2 regions of the Floccifex sp. genome follow, and region 1 is predicted to be linked to the other one. Evidence: riboswitches for the same ligand, from Rfam matches in the RefSeq annotation. Region 1 holds a riboswitch; the other holds the start of a gene.
What was found. Region 1 has a riboswitch for lysine ahead of dapA (4-hydroxy-tetrahydrodipicolinate synthase). Riboswitches for the same ligand answer to the same signal wherever they lie in the genome.
Positions count from the first base shown of each region.

Region 2: another riboswitch for lysine. It lies ahead of ACI313_RS02350 (YfcC family protein); the one in region 1 lies ahead of dapA (4-hydroxy-tetrahydrodipicolinate synthase).

Region 1 is NZ_JBJEEX010000075.1:30,402-33,843, reverse strand. It holds gene ACI313_RS04750 (ATP-binding protein) at 1-1,290, opposite strand, end outside; gene ACI313_RS04745 (potassium channel family protein) at 1,315-1,965, opposite strand; lysine riboswitch at 2,100-2,263, shown strand; gene dapA (4-hydroxy-tetrahydrodipicolinate synthase) at 2,328-3,209, shown strand; gene dapB (4-hydroxy-tetrahydrodipicolinate reductase) at 3,209-3,442, shown strand, end outside.
Region 2 is NZ_JBJEEX010000041.1:2,685-6,126, forward strand. It holds gene ACI313_RS02345 (M20 family metallopeptidase) at 1-310, opposite strand, end outside; gene ACI313_RS02350 (YfcC family protein) at 320-1,705, opposite strand; lysine riboswitch at 1,762-1,895, opposite strand; gene ACI313_RS02355 (cation:proton antiporter) at 1,949-3,130, opposite strand; gene murI (glutamate racemase) at 3,203-3,442, opposite strand, start outside.

The DNA of each region.
Region 1 (3,442 bases):
TATTAATGTGTTAGAACATCCAATAATAGAAGTAAGAGGAGTACGCAAATCATGAGATATTGTACGAAGCAAATCCGCTCGTAATTTTTCATTATTCGCACGAATCAAAGATTCTTCTTTTTCTCTAGCATTTTTATCGTTTTCTAAAGCCATTGAGCATTCCATCAAAATTGATAAAATCATATTTTTCTGTGACATCTCAAGCCCTTTTCCGTCTAGACAAATTCCAAACACACCATGTGTTCTTCCTTGAATATACAAAGGAAAATAAACATATTTTGCTTGTTCAAAATAATTTGTAGTGGCTCCTGCACTTTCATGATGATTAAAAACCCATTCTACCACTTCTATTTCCTTTTTTAAAATAGCTTCATCACTTTTTTCATAATAAAAAGGAACATCTTCTTGTAGATACACAACAATATTTTTATTCACAATTAACTTTATTTGCGAAATCGTGACATTTAATATTTCTTCTTTATTACGAGTTCGATTTAATAACTGATTTGTTTCCAATAATGTTTTCGTATGACGAGCAATTTTAGATGTCGTTCGTGCATATGACTTTAATTGCCATGCCAATGTACCCGTTATAAACGATGAACAAAACATGATTAAAAACGTCAAAACGTATCCGTTATCATAATAAAACAAAGTATATTTTGGATCCGTAAACAAAAAATTAAAAATGATTACACTTAAAAATGAGTCAATTCCATTTAAAAGTGGATTCGAAGTCAAAAGCGAATTTACTAAAACTCCTAATATATAAATTGTGATAATATCAGCATCGTTCATTCCAGTTTGAGCAAGGCATAACCCAATGCAACTTGTCACCAATAATTCAAGCAACATAATCACAATGTCTTTTCCTTTAAATGAAAAACGTTCTTTTTTATCAAAAAAGGCATTTTTATCTGGAATAATATAAACATTGATATCTGTTAAATATTCAATTAACTGATCACTAATTGATTGATGATGAATAAAAATAGATTTAGACTTAGATTGTCCAATCACTATTTTTTGAGCACCAATATAATTGGCGAACTGCGCTATTTGAAAGGCCACATCATCACCATAAACATAGTTCACATTTATATTTAAAGATTTGGCATATTCGATATTTAATTGTAGCTGTGTTTGTTGTGTTTCTTTCTTTTTCTTTGACGTTTCGACATAAACACCAATCAACTCGGCATGAAAGGCTTTACTCATTTCATAAGCTGCTTGGATTACGCGACCATTTATTTGCGAAGATGACAAACACACCAATACTATTTCTTTCATATCTATATTTTATATCAAATAGTTTTAATCGTATTTAAAAACTTTTTGAATTTGTTTAATTTGACCAATCACCAATAAACGCATATCTCCTGTAAAAATCGTATTCGGACCAAAATCCATTGTCACAGCATCGTTTACTTTTAAGCCAATCACATTAATGTGATATCGATTTCTTACATCAACTTGAGAAATGGTTTTCCCAATCCAGCTTCCTGGTACATCTAATTCATAAATCGCATGATTTTTATCTAGTTCAATGTAGTCAAAAATATGTTCTGAACTAACACGAATGGCTGTCCAATTGGCTAATTGTCTTTCTGGATATACAGCTTCATCAGCCCCATTGCGTAATAAGAATTTTTTATGTCGATCACGGCATGCTCGAGCAACAACATATTGTGCTCCTAATTCTTTTAATAAAGAAGTAGTTTCCAATGAGCTTTGAAAATCATCTCCAATTGCACATACACAACAATCAAAATCAGATACTCCAATTGTACTCATAAATTGTTCATCTGTACTGTCTCCAATTTGTGCAACGTGTACATATGATAATACAGCATCAATTCTTGATTCACGGTTATCTATAACCATAACTTGGTGTCCCATTTCATATAATTTATGTGCACAGTGCCTTCCAAAGCGTCCCATACCAATGATTAAAAACGATTTCATGTTTACATTCACCTCTAGCTACTATTATCTATAAATCAATATTAACGTTGTATTAATATACATCATTTTGTATTAAGATTGTATAAAGATTTTTTTATATCTGTTTGATTAATTACATTATAAGAGTATAATTCTATTTAGATAGAGGCGCGATAACGACAAGTGAATGAAGAGTTGGCAAACATTTGATTCATTCATTAAGCAATATCGCCGAACTGTTTTTTTAGGCATAAAAAAATGGTGGACCAATGGAGAATATCTATTGGGCTGTCTACTTTGTAGGAGTGCTATCTTAATTTGATCTTTAATGTCAGTAAGATAGTGTGCTTACTGACATTTTTTATATCAAAAGGAGAACTTGTATGAAACCAATTAAAGGAAGTATCGTTGCACTAGTAACTCCATTTCATGAAGATGGAAGTGTAAATTTTGAGAAGTTAGAAGAATTGTTGGAATGGCACATTGAAAACAAAACCGATGGAATTCTAGTTTTAGGAACCACTGGTGAATCATCAACAATGACCCAAGAAGAAGACGATGAAGTTGTTGAATGTGCAATTCGTGTTGTGAATCATCGTGTCCCTGTTATTGTCGGAGCTGGTTCTAACTCAACTCAGGCTATGAAAGAAAGAAGTATTAAATACGAAAAAATGGGTGCCGACCAATTATTGTTGATTAGTCCTTACTACAATAAAACAAACGAAAAAGGAATGATTGCTCATTTTACCGAATGCGCAGATGCTGTAAACATTCCTATTATTTTATATAACGTACCAGGTAGAACTGGATGTGCTATTAGCGAAAACGCTGTTAAAGTTTTATCTCAACATCCAAACATCATTGGAATCAAAGAAGCAAGCGGAAATATTAGTTATGCGACAAACATTGCTCGCTATTTAAGTGATGATTTCGTTATGTATTCAGGAAACGATGACATGATTACCACTATTATGGCTTTAGGAGGATCGGGTGTTATTTCTGTTCTTGCCGACATTGCACCAAGACAAACACATGATATCGTTCAAGCTTGGTTAGATGGAAAGCCACAAGAAAGCTTAGCTCAACAATTAAAATACTTAGATGTGATTCATGCTTTATTCTGTGAAGTGAATCCCATTCCGGTAAAAGAAGCCATGAACATGATGGGAATGAACATTGGTGGATATCGTCTTCCTTTATATGAAATGGAAGATAAAAATAAAGAACGTCTTCACAATGCTCTAGAACAGGCAGGTTTATTGTAATGAAAATACTTGTGATTGGAAAAGGTAAAATGGGTTCTTTAATTAAACAAACTGCCTTAGATAAAGGACACGAAGTCATTGGAATAGTCGATATCTTTGATGCCGATTCTATTTCAAATAAGCAATGTGATGTTGTGATTGATTTTTCTCATCGTGATAACGTGGAATGGGTTTGTGATTATTGCCAGAAAACAAAGGCATGTCTAGTTATGGGAACCACTGGTTTAGAACAA
Region 2 (3,442 bases), on a different contig from region 1:
AACTAGCTGCAATCCAATTGTGTCCACATGCATGAGCTACTTCATCTTTATTTGGTCCATATCCTGGAAGTGCGTCGTATTCAGCTAAAAAGGCAACCTTTCTTCCTTCTCCTTTTTTAAATTCTGCTCGAAATGAAGTAAGTATATCACAATATGGATATTCAACATCAAATCCATGCGATTTCAAAACATCCACTAAATACTGACTCGATTGAAATTCTTCGTTTCCTAATTCAGGATGATTAAAAATATATTCCGAAATATTTTCGATTTCTTTTTTTAAGGTTTCTTCAATATCATAAATATTCATTATATTCACCTAGTACCCAATCATAAAAGAACCACATAATAGTACAATTTCAGCAATAAACAATAATCCGAATAATGGAGTTACAAACTTATACCACTTGTCAATTGGAAGTCTCATAATACCACACATCATAAAAACACTTGTTGGCCAGAAAATATTAGAGAATCCATCTCCAAATTGATAAGCTAACACCGTAATTTGTTTTGAAACACCTACCATGTCTCCAACTGGAGCTAAAATAGGAACTGTAACAAGTGCTTGTCCACCCCCACTTGGTATAAAGAAATTAATAATGTTTTGTGCAAACAACATACCAATTGCACTTGCCATTCCAGAAAAGTTTTGAAGAACAGAAGCGATTGCCCATACAATCGTATCAATAATTTTGGCATTTTCCATAATAACAGGAATGCTGTAACTAATTCCTACTAATAAAGCACCATACATCATTTCTTTACTTGCTTCAATAAAATATTCTGCTATCTGACTTGGACTAAAATGAGAAATTGCACCCATCACTAAGGCCATAATAATAAATAAAGTTGCGATTTCATCAATATACCATCTCATTTTAATTGTTCCTACTAAAAGCATTACAATTGTGAACACAAATAACAAACAAGAAATTTTATGTGTTGTTGTGAATTTAATATTAACTAATTCATCTTTACTAGCTACTTCAGGCATTTCCGTTTTAATTCCATATAGTAATGATTTTTCAGGATTTTTTTGGATTTTGTGGGCGTATCGCCATACGTAAATAATAGCAATACTCATAAACACAACAAAACAAAAAATTCGATATCCAATTCCACTGAACAAAGGAACACCTGCAACTTGTTGAGCAATTCCAATAGTAAAAGGATTAATAGTAGCCGCTGCAAATCCTATCGCAACACCCAAATAGATAATACTTCCTCCTACAATCGCATCATATCCTAGTATACATGCGATAGAAATGAAAACAGGAATCAATCCATATGTTTCTTCAAACATTCCCATCGTAGATCCTAAAATTCCAAATAAAATCATACAAACAGGAATAATTAATTCAATACGGTTTCCTATTTTACGTAAAATCCATCCCACTACTGCTTCAAATGTTCCATTTTTCATCAAAATATAAACAAAGAAATACGCAAAAACAATAAAAAATATAATTTGTCCAGCGTTCACAAATCCAAGTTGAATGGATTTAAACATATCGAAAATTGAACAACCTACTTTGTCAACATAATGAAAGCTATTCGCTACGACAACTTCATTTCCAGATGCATCAATAATGCGATCAAATTCTCCTGCAGGTACAACATTAGCCAAAACAGCTGTTAAAACTGTCATTGTGAAAATGATGACATACGCATGTGGCATTTGCCACTTTTTCTTTTCTTTCATGCTCTCTCCTCCTAAAAAAAAAATACCATTATCAAAACAGATAATGGTTGGTTACCTGTTTTACAAGCTCTCCATTGATTTTCAATGACAGTGATATATATATTCTATATACCCCCAGCCTATTTCTAGACTTCGGCATCTCATCCTTTCCGACTTGCGTACTCTTAATCGATGCGCCTCAAGTAAAACAATTATTTTTATTTTTAATTAGTTTAGTCTTATATTTACACAAATACAAGCATTTTATGCATTTTTTAATGTAGGATCTTCTTTATATAGAAGTTTTAATAAAATTGGTGTTGTGACACTTGATACAATAATCAACAAAATAACAGATGTAAATAAAACGGAATCCATTAAACCAACAGACAATCCTTTTTGAGCGACAATCAAAGCAACTTCGCCACGCGTCATCATTCCTACACCAATACGAATAGAATCTTTATTATCAAATCCACAAATTTTAGCAATTAAACCGCATCCAATAATTTTTGCCAACAATGCAACAATAATAAATGCGATTGAGAAGACTATAATTTGCATAGAAATGTGATCAATTTGTGTTTTTAATCCTATGCTGGCAAAAAATACAGGTCCAAAAAACATATAATTTGATACTTCCATTTTACGATCAATATAACTACTATCATCAATGTTACATAAAATAAGACCAGCCATGAATGCTCCAGTAATATCGGCAATACCAAACACAGTTTCGGCAACATAGGCCATAATCAAACATAGCGCTAATCCATAAATAGGAATTCGACGGGTATGAGGATTATCTTTATCTAATTTTTTAAAGAAACGATAGATGATTACACCTAATACCAAACTTAGAATAAAGAATAAAATTGTGTTAATAATAACCGATGCGGGTTTTACACTTGTATCTTTAAATCCAATTAATACTGTTAAAACAATGATACCAATAACATCATCAATAATAGCTGCAGATACAATTGTTGTACCTGTTTGAGTACTCAACTTACCCATTTCTTTCAATGTTTGTACCGTAATACTGACGCTTGTTGCCGTCATAATACATCCAATAAAAACATTTTGAAAAAACTCTAATGATCCAATCGGTGCAAATCCATTAAAACAAAAAGACATTAAAGCTCCTAAAACCAATGGAACAAATACTCCACCGCAAGCAATCGCAAAAGCCTTTGGTCCTGTTTTCATCAAATCGTGAAGATCACTTTCCAAACCTGCTGAAAACATCAATAAAATAACACCAATTTCAGCCATTTGAGCTAAGAAATCAGTTGGTTGAACCCATCCTAATACGCTAGGTCCAATCAATAATCCCGCAATAATTTCACCACATACTTGGGGAATTTTAAATTTACGGGCGATAATACCACAAGTTTTAGCCATAACAACGATAATCGCTAAATCTCTTAATATACTATATTCCATACTCTCACCTTCCTTAAGAATAGTAGTCCAATAAAAAAAAATGTCAATAAAATAAAAAGAGAAAACACATATTTATGTTCTCTCATAAGTATCTAAAAAGGAATATAATTTTTTCGATAAAGAAATTTCACTATCTAATGAATTATGAAATTCAATAGTTCCTCCATTTTTATTTAATAAATCATTTGTCATCAATATTTCTTTTACATGACGAGCTGTACCTTCGTTTCCATCAATGATTGACACATCTTTTAATAGGTTCTGCAAATACGATTTAAAAAACACAAAATGAGTACATCCTAAGACAATACT